Regions from separate parts of the Erwinia sp. 009765445 genome, predicted to be linked through region 2. Evidence: predicted binding sites of a transcription regulator. Region 2 holds the regulator's gene; each other region holds the start of a gene.

Region 1 (5,710 bases), on a different contig from region 2:
TTTGGCAATCATTGCTCCAGCCAGCAGCAGCAGGCTGTCACCCGGCAGGAACGCTGCGGGCAGCAGGCCGTTTTCCAGCAGCAGAGTAACGAACATAATGCCGTAGACCACCCAAACCACATCCGGATTGGCCAGCGCGGCAAAATCCTGATGCCACAGCGCGGAGACAATCTCGTGTAAAACTGCCATTTCATATCCTGTTTACTGCGTTGAGCTGACGATTGTACTGACAATATGGCCGCCGCACTTTGATCGCTGACGCGGATAATGTTTTATTGAGGCTCTGTTTAACTTATTTCATGCAGGGCAGTTTGCCAGACGGTCAAATCCGGCAGCCAGGTCGGCGATCAGATCATCTACGTTTTCCAGACCGATATGCACCCGCACCAGCGTCCCGCTGAAGTCGACGCCGCCTGCCGGACGAATGGCGACCAGCTCTTCCGGCTGATTCGCCAGGATCAGCGACTCATAGCCGCCCCATGAGTAGGCCATGCTGAAATGCCCGAAGTGGTCGAGATACTCCGCCAGCTGGTGGTCGGTCAGACGGGCCTTAAGGACAAAGGAGAACAGTCCGCTGCTGCCAGTGAAATCCCGTTTCCAGAACTCATGCCCTTTACATTGCGGCAGGGCCGGATGGTTAACTACCGCCACTTCCGGTCTTGCTGCCAGCCAGTTCGCGACTTTCATTCCGCTTTCGTCGTGCTGGCGCAGGCGTACCGCCAGCGTTCTCAGGCCACGGCTCGCCATATAGGCTGTATCAGCATCCACCATCTGGCCCATCAGGTAGGAGTTTTCACGCAGCTGCGCCCAGCAGCGCTCATTGGCCACGGCGGTGCCAATCATCGCATCGGAGTGGCCAATCAGGTATTTGGTCCCCGCCTGAATGGAGATGTCGATGCCGAAAGAGAGCGCCGGGAACAGAATGCCGGCAGCCCAGGTATTGTCGATCATAATGATCGCGTCCGGGGCTTTACTGCGCACGGCGGCAACAATAGCCGGGATATCCTGCACTTCCATAGTGATGGAAGCGGGGGACTCCAGGAAGACTACCCGGGTTGTTGGCTGCACCAGTTCGGCAATCTCTTCGCCGGTGCAGTGATTGAACCAGGTGGTGGAGACGTTCATTTTGCTGAGGATTTTGCTGCAGAAGTCCTGAGTCGGCTCGTAGACCGAACCGGCCATCAGCACGTTATCGCCAGCGGAAACAAAGGCCAGAATGGCGTTAGCTACCGCAGCTGCGCCGCACGGATAGAGCACGCAACCCGCGCCGCCCTCCAGTTCGGTCATCGCCTCCTGCAGGGAGAAATGGGTCAGCGTTCCGCGACGGCCATAAAACAGTTCGCCCTCAGCCCGTCCGGCCGTGGCCCGTTTTTTTTCTGCCACGCTGTCAAACACCAGCGATGAGGCCCGCTGGATCACGCTGTTGACTGACCCCATGGTATATCGTTTGCGGCGTCCGGCGGCAATCAGCGCCGTTTCAATGTTTTTACTGGTCATCAGGATGCTCGGTTAACGGATGGCATTTATTCCCTAACGTTAACACGGCAGGCGGCGGCGTGAAATTCGCCAACCCGCTAAGTGACAAAGATTCAGCAAAAACCCTCTGCTTATCGGTAACAAAACCGAAAGAGTGTAAAAAATTGGCAACCAGCGGGTAAATAGTAATGATAACCACTATCAATTCGTCATTGATTTGGTATGATCCGCACTGGCTTTTTTTACCGTTTTCCGTTGGAGAGACACAGCGTGACGAATGATTTGATGCAGACGGATCTCTCCGTCTGGGGCATGTACCACCATGCAGACATCGTGGTTAAAGTGGTAATGATCGGTCTGCTACTGGCGTCGGTTGTGACATGGGCCATTTTCTTCAGTAAAAGTGCAGAGCTCAGCTCGGCAAAACGCCGCCTGAAGCGTGAACAGCAGGCGCTGGCCGGTGCCCGTTCCCTGCAGGATGCAGCCGACACCTGTGCGAAATTTAAAGGCAACAGCCTGACCACGCAGTTGCTGAAAGAAGCTGAAAATGAGTTGTTATTGTCAGAAGACTCAGACGATAACGACGGCATCAAAGAGCGTACCGCTTTCCGTCTGGAGCGCCGTGTGGCCTTCTTCAGCCGTCACGCAGGTCGTGGCAATGGTTTCCTGGCCACCATTGGTGCCATTGCGCCGTTTGTCGGCCTGTTCGGCACGGTATGGGGCATCATGAACAGCTTTATCGGTATCGCCCAGACGCAGACCACTAACCTGGCTGTGGTGGCTCCGGGTATTGCGGAAGCGCTGCTGGCAACCGCCATCGGTCTGGTTGCCGCTATCCCTGCGGTCGTGATCTATAACGTGTTCGCCCGCCTGATCGGCAACTACAAAGCGATGCTGGGTGATGTGGCTGCACAGGTGATGCTGCTGCAGAGCCGCGACCTGGATCTGGCCGCCAGTAATGGCTCACAGCGCACGCAAACCGCGCAGAAACTGCGGGTAGGGTAAGCACCATGGCAATGCGATTAAATGAAGATCTCGATAGCAACGGTGAAATGCATGAAATCAACGTCACGCCGTTTATCGACGTCATGCTGGTGCTGCTGATTATCTTTATGGTCGCCGCGCCGCTGGCCACCGTTGACGTTCGCGTTAATCTGCCTGCCTCGACCAGTGCGCCTCAGCCGCGTCCGGAAAAGCCGGTCTATCTCTCTATTAAGGCGGATAAGCAGCTGTTTATCGGCAATGATGCGGTAACCGCAGACTCGCTGGTGGATGCGTTGAACGGTCAGACGCAGGGTAATAAAGAGACCACCATATTTTTCCAGGCTGACAAGTCGGTGGATTATGAGACGCTGATGGGCGTAATGGATAAGCTGCGCCAGGCGGGGTATCTGAAGATTGGCCTGATGGGCATGGAAACCGTCAGTAAGTGATCAGGTTGCTCCGTTAAGTCATACGAACAGCAAAAAGCCCCGTGAAGGGGCTTTTTAATGGTGCAGAGTTTGTAAAGTCAGGAGGATTACATCTGTACTGCCGGAACTCCGCCATGCTTTGCCTGATACTGACGGATCAGGCGTTTAATCACCATTGTGCCGATCAGGCCACATACCGCTGCGAAGGTCAACCATACGCCCGGCATCGCCTTATCACCCGTGGCGTGGATCAGATAGCTGGAGACTGCCGGAGTGAACCCGCCAAACAGTGCAGTCGCCAGGCTGTAGGCCAGTGAGAAACCGGTAGCGCGCACTTCAGCAGGCATCACCTCGGCCAGATAAACCACCATCGCACCGTTATAGCTGGCGTAGAGGAAGGAGAGCCACAACTCGGCCTCCAGCAGGTGGGCAAAGGTCGGAGAACCCACCAGCCAGTGCAGAACGGGCCATGCGGTGGCAATCATCAACACGCTGAACAGGATCAGCAGCGGGCGGCGGCCATAGCGGTCAGACACCGCACCCATTATTGGCAGCCAGATCAGGTTCGACAGGCCCACGCAAAGCGTGACGAAGAAGCTCTGCTTGTCGCTCATCATCAACACGGTTTTGCCAAAGGTTGGTGTAAAGGCCGTGATCATATAGAACATCACGGTGGTGGTGACGACCATCAGCATCCCCGACAGAACCAGCGCCCAATTGCGGCCCACCGAACGGACAATTTGCCCCATTGTGGGATGGACTTTGCGCTGGCTGAACGCCTCTGTTTCTTCCAGCATGCTGCGGATCCAGAACAGGAAAGGCACGATCAGACAGCCAATCACGAACGGAATACGCCAGCCCCAGTCAGTGACCTGGTCTTTTGCCAGCAGGTGATTCAGGCCCAGACCAAGCAGAGCGGCAAAGATCACCGCAATCTGCTGGCTACCGGACTGCCAGCTGACGAAAAAACCTTTACGATTTTTCGGCGCGATTTCAGCCAGATAAACCGAAACCCCACCCAGTTCCACCCCGGCGGAGAAGCCCTGCAGCAGGCGTCCTGCCAGGATCAGGATCGGGGCGGCGGCCCCGAGCGTGCTGTAGCCGGGAACCAGGGCGATGGTCAGCGTACCGATGGCCATCAGACCCAGCGTCACCAGCAGCCCTTTCCGGCGGCCGTGATGGTCAATATAGGAGCCCAGAATAATCGCGCCGAGCGGGCGCATCAGGAAACCGGCACCGAAGGTCATCAGCGTCAGCATCAGTGAAGCGAACGGGTTATCTCCGGGGAAAAAGGTTTTGGCAATGGCGGTGGCATAGTAACCAAACACCATAAAATCATACATCTCCAGAAAGTTACCGCTGGTGACGTTGAAGATGGTTTTGGCATTGCCCTGAGGCTTTTTAGGGGAAGAAGCTACGGCAGTCATACAGCATCCTTATGGGTTTTCTCCCGTTTTAGCCTGCACTGAGCGGATTTAATGTGATGAGAGTCACCGTTAATAAGGTGCATTCCGATTACATTGGTAACAAAAAATTAACAGATTCAGGACCATCGCGCTCTGGACCTTTTTGAGCACTGGCAGAATCTTCTGAAGCGAACGGGTAACATTTTTTAATATTTTATCGCATTTGGCTGATATGGATTTTTAGCCTGTTTTCAGCTTGTTGGCCGGTATAAATGTTTCCGGACTGGACACTCAATTTCAGACTGCCAGGGTTATTCATGAGTTTTAATGATTAATTCAGGAGGAACCATGACAGACCAGTATAAAATGCAGAATCCTCTCGAGCAGTATCACACCGGCGAGTACCCAAAGCAGCAGCAGAGTGCGCCTGGCATGCAGGCTGAAATGCGCCCGGTCCCGGACTGTGGTGAAAAAACTTATCGGGGCAGTCAGCGCCTTGAAGGGCGAAAAGCGTTAGTCACCGGCGCAGACTCCGGGATTGGCCGTGCTGCCGCCATTGCCTATGCCCGTGAAGGGGCTGATGTTGCGCTCTCCTATCTGCCCGAAGAGCAGCGTGATGCTGAAGATGTCGCCCGGCTGATTGAGCAGGCCGGGCGTAAAGCCGTCCTGTTGCCAGGAGATATCAGCCAGGAAGCATTCAGTAAGAAACTGGTAGAGGATGCCCGTGAGTATTTGGGCGGACTCGACATTCTGGCGCTGGTGGCTGGTAAACAGGTTGCAGTTGACAACATTGCTGACCTGACCACCGATCAGTTCCGCAAGACATACGATACCAACGTGATGTCGCTGTTCTGGATCACCAAAGCGGCCATTCCTCATATGCCGGCAGGTAGCAGCATTATCACAACCTCGTCGATCCAGGCCTACCAGCCGAGTCAGAATCTGCTGGATTATGCTTCCACTAAAGCGGCCATTCTTAACTACACCAGAGGGCTGGCGAAACAGGTTGCAGAGAAGGGTATCCGCGTAAACAGCGTGGCTCCGGGACCAATCTGGACAGCATTACAGATTACCGGCGGCCAGCCGCAGGAGAAAATCCCGGGCTTCGGTGAACAGACGCCGCTGAAACGTGCGGGCCAGCCTGCCGAACTTGCCGGGGTCTATGTTTACCTCGCCTCGCAGGAGTCCAGCTACGTCACCGCCGAGGTCCATGGCGTGACGGGCGGGAACCATCTCAGCTAAAAAGACAAATCAATCACCACGTTGTAGCTGTTGCTGCCCGCCACTGGCGTGGCCTGCAAAGTCAGGAACTGCGCCGTGTAGTTGAAGGTACGGGTCAGCCTATCCGTCGATACGTTGTTGGCACCGTGCCTGAACCTGTCACCTGTTTGCCCGGCAGGCAAAGCCCCAGTGCCC
Region 2 (5,710 bases):
ATGCCGCGGCTCGCGGGATTGAAGTGATCCCCGAGATCGACATGCCAGCCCACGCCCGTGCAGCCGTCATCTCGATGGAAGCCCGTTACAACCGCCTGATCAAAGAGGGCAAAACGGCGGAAGCCTCTGAATATCGCCTGGTCGATCCCGGCGATGATTCCAATACCACTTCGGTACAGCTCTACGACCGTACCAGCTATCTGAACCCTTGCCTTGCGTCTTCCCTGCGCTTCACCGATAAAATTATCAGTGAAATTCAGGCCATGCATCGTGAGGCCGGGCAGCCAATTAAAACCTGGCACTTTGGCGGAGACGAGGCCAAAAACATTCGCCTCGGACCGGGATATTCCGATATCAACAAGCCGGTTGACGGGACTGGCCTGCTCGACATGAGCAAAGAGGACAAGCCGTGGGCGAAATCGCAGGTTTGTCAGACCATGGTCAAAGAGGGCAAGGTGGAGGACCTGGAACACCTGCCGAGCTATTTTGCGCTTAAGGTCAGTCAGCAGGTTAAACAGCACGGTATTGGCCGCATGCAGGCATGGCAGGATGGTCTGAAAGATGCCGAGAATGCCAAAGCGTTTGCTATTGAGCGCGTGGCAGTTAACTTCTGGGATACGCTCTACTGGGGCGGCTTTGATTCCGCCAATGACTGGGCGAAAAAAGGCTATGAGGTGATTATCTCCAGCCCGGACTACGTCTATATGGACTTCCCGTATGAGGTGAATCCGCTGGAGCGTGGATACTATTGGGGAACCCGCTTTAGCGATGAGCGTAAAATGTTCAGCTTCTCGCCGGATAACCTGCCGCAGAATGCCGAAACTTCGATGGATCGCGATGGCAAAACCTTCACCGCTAAATCAGACAAGGCCTGGCCTGGCGCTTACGGGATATCCGCTCAGCTGTGGAGTGAGACGGTGCGCACCGATCAAAACATGGAATACATGATCTTCCCACGAGTGTTTTCGGTCGCCGAGCGAGCCTGGCACCGGGCTGCATGGGAGCAAGATTACCAGGCGGGTAAAGAGTATATCGGTGGGGAAACAAAATACGTTGATACCCAGGCGCAGCTGAAAGACTGGCAGCGGTTTGCTAACCTGCTGGGGCAGCGTGAGTTGAGCAAGCTGGACAAGGCTGGTGTGCAATATCGCCTGCCAGTACCGGGTGCACGCATTACTGACGGCAAACTTGAAGCCAATATCGCGCTTCCGGGTCTGGCGATTGACTACTCGGTCGATGGCGGGAAAAGCTGGCAGCGTTATCAGGACAGCAGCCGTCCGTCGGTCAGTGGTGAGGTTTTGATCCGTTCTGTCAGTGGCGATGGCAATCGTTTTAGCCGGGTTGAAAAACCAGAGGGGTAGGCTGAGACAGTCAGACACAAATAAAAAAACCGGTGAAGAGTCACCGGTTTTTTTTAATAGTACCGATTACTTGTCGTGCAGCGTATCATCTTCACGGCAGTCACCAGCAGCACAGTGACCATACAGGTACAGGCTGTGGTTGCTGAGCTTGATGCCATGACGTTCAGCGATATCACGCTGACGGGATTCGATAGATTCATCGCTGAATTCAATCACTTTGCCGCAGTCCAGGCAGATCAGATGATCGTGGTGATGCTGCTGAGTCAGTTCAAAAACGGATTTACCGCCTTCGAAGTTATGGCGGGTAACGATCCCTGCGTCATCAAACTGGTTCAGAACGCGGTAAACCGTCGCCAGACCAATCTCTTCGCCCATGTCGATCAGGCGTTTGTACAAGTCTTCCGCACTGACGTGATGGCCCTCAGGTTCCTGAAGCACTTCCAGAATTTTCAGTCGGGGAAGCGTGACTTTCAGGCCGGCCTTCTTTAATGCGGTGTTATTGTCAGTCATGCGGATATTATCCTGTTACTTTGCTAGTCACTAAGTGGCTGAAAAGCCCTGAACATCGGTCGGAGCAAAAGCTGAGCACCCCAGTATAGAACTGATGCGTCGAAATGGAAACCACAGTAAAGGTGCGGGAGCATTCATGCGGGGTTAACATTTCGCTCTGCCTCCTTTTTCGCCTTCAGGGCAAAAGGCGCTGAGAGAGCAGGAGATGACCGATGGCGATATTGTACAGTTTTGCAGATGAAAGTTACAAAAATGTGCCTATTACTTCTATAGGAAAAACCACACGCCTGATGTGAGATAACTCCCACATCAGGCCAGTGATTATGCCTCAAGGATCTCTTTGAGCTGCAGCTCGTCGTAAATCTGTTTAACCCACTTCTCCGTACGCTCTGCGGTCAGTTCTGGTTGGCGATCTTCATCGATAGCCAGGCCGAGGAAATGGGTGTCGTCTGCCAGCCCTTTTGAGGCTTCAAAATGGTAGCCTTCGGTTGGCCAGTGGCCCACAATTACTGCGCCGTTTGGCTCGATGATATCGCGGATGGTGCCCATGGCGTCACAAAAGTATTCGGCGTAGTCTTCCTGGTCGCCACAGCCAAACAGCGCAACCAGTTTACCGTTAAAGTCGATCTCTTCCAGCGTCGGGAAGAAGTCATCCCAGTCGCACTGCGCTTCGCCGTAGTACCAGGTTGGGATACCCAACAGCAGAATATCAAAGGCTTCAAGATCTTCTTTGCTGCTTTTCGCGATATCGTGAACTTCCGCAACTTCTTTACCGAGCTGCTTCTGGATCATTTTTGCAATGTTTTCGGTATTGCCCGTATCGCTGCCAAAGAAAATGCCTACGATTGCCATGAGTTTAATAACCTCTTGAAACTTAATAATGTGAGACGGCTGGCCTAAAGTGTTAACGGCAATGATAGCAGACCGCATCAGGGGGATAAACGAGTAATCCTCCTGCTTTTGTCGCTTTGTGCTTTGCCATTACGCGCAGATTTCGCCTGTCAAAGGCCCGTTCAGCGCTGTGGGCTGGCAAGCTGCGCCAGAACAATTTCTTCAATCAGTTCGCTGCGGCTCATGTTGCGCTCCTCGGCCAGCTGGTTCAGGGCATCCACCGCGTCACTGTTCATTTTCAGTTCCACGCGCTTGAGCCCGCGCACTTTATCACGCTTGAGCTGGTTGCGTTTATTGATACGCAGCTGCTCATCGCGCGTCAGCGGATTGGTTTTTGGTCGTCCCGGACGACGCTCATCTGCGAACAGATCGATCGTGGTGCGGTCCGTGTTTTCTTTTGCCATAGAATCGTGATACTGAAAGGCTGGAGTTCTGATGGATTGGGCCGTAAAGTCGGCTGAAAATCGACCGCCGACAAAATTTTAGCGCGCCATCATACCCCAGTGAAAGTCCTGGCGACAATGATTTAGCTTTCACAGGAAATAATTGTTTTTACAGCGCAAAAAAACGGCGAATTGCGCGCAAAATCGCATCAGGTTTCTCCGCGTGAACCCAATGTCCTGCTCCGGCAATCACATGGGCGCGCGCCTGAGGGAATTGCGCCAGCAGGTCGTCACGGTATTCGTCAGCCAGATACGGCGAAAGTTCTCCGCGAATAAACAGTGTCGGACGCTGCCATAAAGGAACCGCTTGCCAGCCAATAAGGCGATCATAGCAAGCCATAAGCACCGGCACGTTAAAACGCCACTCGCCCTCGTGAAAAGATTTCAGCAGGAATTGAATCACTCCCTCTTCATCTATTGTCTGGCGCATTATCGCGGCGGCTTCACTGCGCACCTTCACGCCTGCGTCGCTCACTGCATTCAGCGCTGCAAAGATCTCATCGTGGTGACGGGTAGGGTAGGCGACGGGGGCCATATCGATGACCACCAGTTGCTCAATACGTTCGGCAGCCAGCGAGGTCAGGGCCATAGCAATTTTTCCGCCCATTGAGTGGCCGACTGCGACAAACTGACCGATTCCCAGTTCATCCAGCGTTTCCAGCACGTCCTGCGCCATTGCGGTGTAATTCATCTCTGTCGAACGGGGAGATAATCCGTGGTTGCGGACATCGATTTGAATGATCTGCCGCTCATCTTTCAAACCACGAGCCAGCACGGCGAGGTTATCGAGGCTGCCAAAAAGGCCGTGGATCAGCACCACCGGAGAGCCAGAGTGGGCGGATTGTTCAGATTGCAAGCGGGCATTCAATTTCATGGCAAAGTTCTTACAGTTGAAACGAAGGGTTAGGGTATCATAAATTTACGATTTCTTGCCGGAGCCACCGGCCAGATCCTTTTGCGGCATTATCTGACTTTTGCCGCTATTGAGGGCTGGCGCTACACCCCGGCGGGATTTAACTTTATAATCCTCGTGTTAGAGCTGGATTGTTCAGCGCCCGTGCGATTTCACCTGCCTGATGCACGGCGCATTCCGTCTCTATAAAGCCATAATCGTACTGGATCAAGATGAAAACTATTGAAGTCGACGAAGAGCTCTACCGTTATATCGCCAGCCACACTCAGCATATTGGTGAAAGCGCCTCTGACATTTTGCGCCGGATGCTGAAATTTTCTGCTGGTCAGACTGCGCCCGTCGCCTCTGCTGCGGCCGCGACGATGTCACCTTCTGTCACGGTGGTGAAAGAAGCCGCACCGGCAAAAGTGGAATATCGTCCTCAGGATCGCGTTCGCGCAGTCCGCGAGCTGCTGCTGTCCGATGAATATGCTGAACAGAAGAAAGCGGTTAACCGGTTTATGCTGATTCTGTCGACCCTGTACAGTCTGGATCCCAAAGCATTTGCTGCTGCTACCGAGTCACTTCTGGGCCGCACGCGCGTCTACTTTGCGGGTAATCAACAAACCCTGGTACAGAATGGCACCCATACCAAGCCGCAACATATTCCCGGCACGCCGTATTGGGTGATCACTAACACCAACACAGGTCGCAAACGCAGCATGATCGAACACATCATGGCGTCAATGCAGTTCCCGGTGGAACTGTCTGACAAAGTTTGCGGCACCCTATAACAGATATTTAAGCGTCAGGGAGAAGCGCCAATGGCCAATCACCCCCGTGCCGGGCAGCCAGCCCAGCAGAGCGATCTGATTAACGTTGCACAATTAACTTCGCAGTATTATGTCCTGCAACCTGAGCCAGGCAATGCGGAACATGCGGTGAAATTCGGCACATCCGGCCATCGCGGTAGCGCAGGACGTCACAGCTTCAACGAGTCGCACATTCTTGCTATTGCGCAGGCGATTGCAGAAGAGCGTAAAAAGAACGGTATCACTGGTCCTTGCTACGTTGGAAAAGACACCCATGCACTGTCTGAACCGGCAATCATTTCCGTGCTGGAAGTTCTTGCGGCTAACGGTGTAGATGTGATCGTGCAGCTGGATAACGGCTATACGCCAACTCCGGCAATCTCGAACGCTATCCTTGAGCACAATAAAGCCGGTGGTGCGCAGGCTGACGGCATCGTGATCACCCCTTCGCATAATCCACCGGAAGATGGCGGCATCAAGTACAACCCACCAAACGGCGGACCTGCGGATACCAACGTCACCAAAGTTGTGGAAGATCGTGCCAATCAGCTGATCAAAGATGGGCTGAAAGACGTTAAGCGCATCGCGCTGGACAAAGCCTGGGCGAGCGGCCATCTGCAGGAAAAAGATCTAATCCAGCCTTACATCGAAGGTCTGGCGCAGATCATCGATATCCCGGCGATCCAGAAAGCGGGACTGAAAATTGGCGTAGATCCGTTAGGCGGTTCCGGTATTGCCTACTGGCAGCGTATTGCAGAGTTCTACAACCTTGATCTGACCATCGTTAACGATTCGGTTGAC
Region 3 (5,710 bases), on a different contig from region 2:
ACGCGGGCGATGATGCATATGGTGGCAAAGCTGCACTATCAGTCAGATATGGCGCAGGTCGACATTGCCAAAAAGTTGGGGGTGTCCACCGCCACAATCTCGCGTCTGCTGAATAAGGCCCGGCAGGCGGGGATCGTGCGCATTGAGGTGGTCGAACTCACTTCTCCGGAAGAGATCACCGCCGATCTTATCCAGCGCCTGGGGCTGAAAAACGCCGCGGTTGTCGAGCCGCCGCCGACCAACGTGCTGGGATCGCTGGCCACGCCGCTGGCCGGATTGCTGCAGCAGTCGGGGCTGACTGCCGGTTCAGTGGTGGGGATAGGCTGGGGACGTGCCGTGCGCGAAGTGACCCTGACTGGCCTGCCGCGCTTGCCTGGCGTGCTGACTGTGGCGCTGAACGGCGGAATGCAGCAGGCGGCTGCGCATTTCCAGATCAACGAGTTTGTACGCCAGGCTGCAGAGCTGATGGGCGGGACGCCGCATTTCCTGCATGCTCCATACATTTCCTCGCCGATGCTGCGCGATGCGTTCCTGTGCGATCCGGGCGTGCAGCAAATTATTTCACTGTGGGATAATCTCGACGTGGCGATTGTTGGCGTCGGGCTGACGCACACTCCGGCTCCGGCGGAAACCACTACCGCAACCGCGGATGAGCAGGCGCTGAGCCATGCCGCAGGGGATGTGCTGCGCCACTATGTGACGGAAGAGGGCGAGATCCTGCACTGGGAAGGCGAGGAAGGAATGATTGCCGCCTCTCCTGCCCAGCTGCGCAACACGCCGCTGACCATTGGCGTTGCCGCCACCCCAGAGAAAGCCGCCGGGATTATTGGTGCTGTTCGCTCGGGGATGATCAATTCACTGGTCACAGATGTGAAAACGGCTCAGGCCATTCTCGATCGCCTGATGGTGGAATAAACCTGTTCCTCTCCCTTTTGGGGGAGGAAAAATATCGTCTCCATCTGAATTTATTTATTTTTTTATCATTTATTCTCCCCACTTAATAATAAGAATGGTTATCAAAACCATTTAAAAAATGGAATAATTCAGATTACGACGATAATAATTATCACTTATCTTTCATAACGTTAAGTTCAACAAATTCTGCATAAAAAAACAGGTAAACGGTTTTTATTTTTGCAACAGCCGTGCATAATACGTACAACTATTTTTTATAATTACCTGCTTAATTATGGAGCTGCTATGCTGACCACCGATATGACCGCAAAGCTGAACGACCAGTTAAATCTTGAATTCTTCTCCGCCAATCTCTATTTACAGATGAGCGCCTGGTGTGCCGATAAAGGTTTTGAAGGCGCAGCCGCGTTCCTGCGTGAGCACTCTGTAGAAGAGATGCAGCACATGCAGCGCCTGTTTAACTACCTGAGCGACACCGGAGCCATGCCGGTTCTGGGCACCATCGCCGCTCCGCCAGTGACCTTTAACTCGCTTAACGAAGTGCTGGAGCAGGCTTACCAGCACGAGCAGCTGATCACCGTCAAAATTAACGAACTGGTGCACGCAGCAATGACCACGCAGGACTACTCCACCTTTAATTTCCTGCAGTGGTATGTGGCTGAGCAGCACGAAGAAGAGAAGCTGTTCAAATCAGTACTGGATAAACTGGCTCTGGTGGGTAACAGCGGCGAAGCGCTGTTCTTCGTGGATAAAGATCTGATGAAGATGAGTACCAGCAGCGATCCACAGGCTTAAGAAACCGGCACGCTGGCTTATTGACGGTGCTCAGTGCGGTGAATGAAGTCGTAGTCTGACAAACCGGTCAGCATTAAAAAAGGAGGCTTTCGCCTCCTTTTTCTTATTATAACATTATGATAAAGATGCTCTTTATGGTATCGACATCCACACAATTACCACAAAGAGGCTTTCACTTCTTTAGTGTTCCTGCGGTTTATCCTGCTTGTCCGGATCCTTGCGCTCAACGGTCGAGACCGTTGAGCGCAGCTTCTTCACCTGATCTGCAGTAACCGCTGGCGCGTTGTTACCCCAGCTGCTGCGAACGAAGGTTGACAGATCCGCCACCTGCTGGTCATCCAGACGCCAGCCAAAGTCCGGCATGGCCAGGCCGGTGACGGCCTGATGCGTTACCGCCGCTTTCCCACCCCGCAGCACAATACTGATCAGCGAAGAGGGATCCTCACTCAGCAGTACCGGGTTATGCGCCAGCGCCGGGAAGGTGTGGCTGTAGCCTTTCCCATCCGTACGGTGACAGGCGGCACAGTTATCCATATACACCTGCGCACCCGGCTTGCTCATATCCCCTTTCACCAGCGCAACTTTGGTCGCCTCATCGGCTTTTGGGGCCTGAGCCTGTGGATCGGATGGCTTCAGGCTTTTCAGGTATATCGCCATCGCGTTCAGATCCTGCTCGCTGAGATGCTGGGTACTGTGCTCTATCACATCCGTCATCGAACCAAATGCTGCGGTGTTGGCGGTCCAGCCCGTTTTCAGGAAGCTGACCACATCCTGCTGCGACCAGTTGCCAATCCCTTCCTTCTGATTACCGGTCAGATCCGGTGCATGCCAGCCTTCCAGCGTGCCGCCGGTAAGGTAAGCGGCGTCTTTCTGATCCAGCGCTTTTTCCTGATAGCCGATCCCGCGTGGCGTATGACAGGTGCCGCAGTGCTCCAGCCCCTGAACCAGATACGCACCCCGATTCCACTCCGCGCTCTGGCTGCTGTCCGGCTGGAAAGGCTTATCATCATGAAACGCCCAGTCCCACACCATCAGCGGCCAGCGCATATTCAGCGGCCACGGAATATCACTGTCGCGGTCGGGTTGATTAACCGCAGGCACTTCCTTCATAAAGTAGTCATACAGCGCATGCATATCCTCATCATTCACTTTGGCAAATGAGGTGTAAGGCATCGCGGGATACAATCGGTGACCATCTTTCGCCACGCCGCCACGCACCGCTTTGGCAAAGTCATCATAGGTGTAATCACCAATGCCGGTTTGCTTATCGGGGGTGATATTGGTGGAATAAATGGCGCCCATCGGAGTGGACATTTTCAGCCCGCCAGCGAAGTCGGCTCCGCCGGAGGTAGTATGACATGCCGCGCAGTCTCCGGCCTGAGCCAGATAATGCCCCCGGCTAATCGGAGTGTCTGCAGCCGGGGCCGCCGCCGCAATCTCCACAGCCGGAGCCAGACTGGCCAACAGCAAAGAAGCTAACCATCCAGAATGCTTGATCATGATTTGTCTTCCTTGTCAGGCCTGAACCAGAGGTCCGGGGTTGGCCAGATACTGTGTACGAATGGCGTTGGCCGCAAACAGCGCCGTCGCCCCCACGATTCCGGTCGGGTTATAGGCAAGGTTCTGCGGAAAGCAGCATGCTCCCAATACAAAGACGTTGGATACATCCCAGCTTTGCAGATACTTGTTGACCACGCTGTTCTTCGGATTGTCTCCCATGATCGCGCCGCCAGTGGTGTGAGTGGACTGGTAAGGACGAACATCGTAGTGGGCATCCATTCCTTTAAATCCGACCTGATAATGGTCTGGATTCATTATTTTGACGATCTCTTCCGCCTTGCCTTTGATAAAGTTGGTCATCTTCAGCTCGTTCGGCTGCCAGTCAAAGGTCATACGCAATAGTGGCTGTCCGTGAACATCGCGATAGGTCGGATCCAGATCGAGATAACATTGTTTATAAGACATGACCGATCCGGCGGAACCCACGTTCATGGTGTGCAGATAGTGGTCCTTGATCGCTTGCTTCCAACCTGATCCCCAGTGAGGTGCCTCCTTCGGCAAGCTCATCTGCTGGATCGGGCGCCCCCCGGTAGTGGCGGCGGAAATGGTACCTCCGCCAATGAAGCCCAGGCCGCTGTGGTCGAAATTATCCCCATTGAAGTTATCGATAAACATCGACGTCGTCCCGGTGGCGGCAAACGGGTTGAAGATCTTGTCTTTGTTGTAAAATAGCGAGATTCCACCGGTCATCTGATAGGCGTAGTTTTTCCCGACCACACCTTCCCCGGTCACCGGATCGTAGGGCTTGCCGATTTTCGACAGCAGCAACAGACGGACGTTATTCATCTGGAAAGTGCTCAACACTACGATAGAAGCGGGCTGTTCAACCTCCTGTCCCTGCGCATCAATATAGGTCACGCCGGTTGCTTTAGTGCCAGTGGAATCGGTGTTGACGCGGATCACCTGCGCCTGCGTGCGTAACTCAAAATTTTTATGCTGATACAGCGCCGGTAAAACCGCGCTCTGAGGAGAAGCTTTCGAGTAGTTAAAACAACCGAATCGCTCGCAGAAACCACAATAGTTACAAACACCCAGCTCCACGCCGTAAGGATTGGTCCAGGATTCAGTACAAATAGCGGAAGGCGTGGGAAACGGGTGATAACCCAGCTTCTCCGAGGCCTGAACGAACAACTCGCCGCCATACTGGCGCTTCAGCGCTTTGGTCGGATAACCATTTTTGCGGGGAGCTTCAAAAGGATTGCCCCCTGCCTGTTTTTCACCATTGATATTGCCAGCGTTGCCGGAAGCACCGCAGATCTTCTCGAACTTATCGAAGAACGGTTCCATCTCGGCGTAGGTAAACGGATAGTCCTGAATGGTCATATCCGCCGGGATGAAAGAAGCGCCGTAGCGTTCCGTCACCGTACTGCGCATTTTGAGGTCAGACTCTAAAGGACGCCACAACATACCGTTCCAGTGCACGCCCGCACCGCCAACGCCATTGCCTGGTAAGAAGGATCCAAAACGGCGGTAAGGTAACGCCGTATCGGCGGTTTTATGCCGTATCGTGACAGTTTCTCTGGCCGCATTCTGAAAAAGTTTCAGGCGGATACCATAAGTCAGTTCATCAATGACACGCGGGTAGGCGAAATCCGGGTAGGTATCACGTTGTTCGCCACGTTCAAGCGCCAGAATATTCAGCCCACTGTTCACCAACTCCATCGCCATCAACGATCCGGTCCAGCCGAAGCCAACGATCACCATATCCACGGGATCTTTTTTAATTACTGCCATGATTAAACGCTCCGTTTGCCTGAAATACTCACCGGTCCCAGCGGATAAGGCTGGTTAGGATGGTCCATTTGATCCTGGAAGTCGGCGCGTGCGCCAGGGAAGCCAATCATTTTCCAGGAGGCCAGCGTCTGATTACCGCCGTGCATCGGATCGGCAAGGTAGCCCTCTTTGGTGTTTTCCAGCAGCTGTTCGAAGAACAGTTTGCCAGGCACGTTAGCAAAGGTGAGCTTGCCGCCATCCAGTTCATGCAGCACGGTTTCCTGCTGGTCAGCGCTCAGGTCGGCAAACACCTTCTGAAACTGCTGCTGGCAGTGCTGATTAATAGCTTTGATCCCTTGACGATAGGTTTCGCGCGGGACAAGGCTGGACTGGTAACCCAGTTCCGGGATGGCACTGGCAAATGGCGGGTGCATATACCACAGATGGCCATAGCCATAAGGCAGCTCCATCTGTTTGTCGATATAGACCGGTACGCCCTCGCTCACAGCACCGGGGCCGTTGCTGTCAGTGGGAATAAGTCGATCGCAGGCGGCCAGAATAAAGCGCCATTCATCATTGTTGAAATAGGTGGGAACATAATGGGCAGAGACGCCCTCAGACTGCGGCTCAGCGGCTGGCGCTGAGAGCGCGACAACGGTGCTGCCTCCGGCTGCTGCGAGAGGGATCAGCGACAGGGTTTTCTGCAGGAAACGCCTTCGCGAAGGCA

Evidence for each region. The regulator Fur, encoded in region 2, represses iron uptake genes when iron is present. The targets are predictions, from matches to a motif close to ATAATAATGAGAACNACTATCAA.
Region 1: exbB (tol-pal system-associated acyl-CoA thioesterase) is a predicted target of Fur. The motif match lies at 1,659-1,681, and genes of this name have one in related genera.
Region 3: ftnA (non-heme ferritin) is a predicted target of Fur. The motif match lies at 998-1,020, and genes of this name have one in related genera.

What each region holds. Positions count from the first base shown of each region.
Region 1 covers NZ_JBYUWC010000007.1:148,047-153,756, reverse strand. Annotated here, with positions in the region: gene AC3Y5R_RS09645 (DedA family protein) at 1-189, opposite strand, end outside; gene metC (cystathionine beta-lyase) at 298-1,497, opposite strand; gene exbB (tol-pal system-associated acyl-CoA thioesterase) at 1,747-2,481, shown strand; gene exbD (TonB system transport protein ExbD) at 2,487-2,909, shown strand; gene AC3Y5R_RS09625 (MFS transporter) at 2,996-4,315, opposite strand; gene AC3Y5R_RS09620 (SDR family oxidoreductase) at 4,643-5,536, shown strand.
Region 2 covers NZ_JBYUWC010000006.1:232,008-237,717, forward strand. Annotated here, with positions in the region: gene AC3Y5R_RS08595 (beta-N-acetylhexosaminidase) at 1-1,361, shown strand, start outside; gene fur (ferric iron uptake transcriptional regulator) at 1,428-1,871, opposite strand; gene fldA (flavodoxin FldA) at 2,193-2,723, opposite strand; gene ybfE (LexA regulated protein) at 2,885-3,166, opposite strand; gene ybfF (esterase) at 3,315-4,079, opposite strand; gene seqA (replication initiation negative regulator SeqA) at 4,331-4,891, shown strand; gene pgm (phosphoglucomutase (alpha-D-glucose-1,6-bisphosphate-dependent)) at 4,922-5,710, shown strand, end outside.
Region 3 covers NZ_JBYUWC010000007.1:71,936-77,645, forward strand. Annotated here, with positions in the region: gene AC3Y5R_RS09215 (sugar-binding transcriptional regulator) at 19-915, shown strand; gene ftnA (non-heme ferritin) at 1,201-1,710, shown strand; gene AC3Y5R_RS09225 (c-type cytochrome) at 1,891-3,210, opposite strand; gene AC3Y5R_RS09230 (GMC family oxidoreductase) at 3,226-5,004, opposite strand; gene AC3Y5R_RS09235 (gluconate 2-dehydrogenase subunit 3 family protein) at 5,007-5,710, opposite strand, start outside.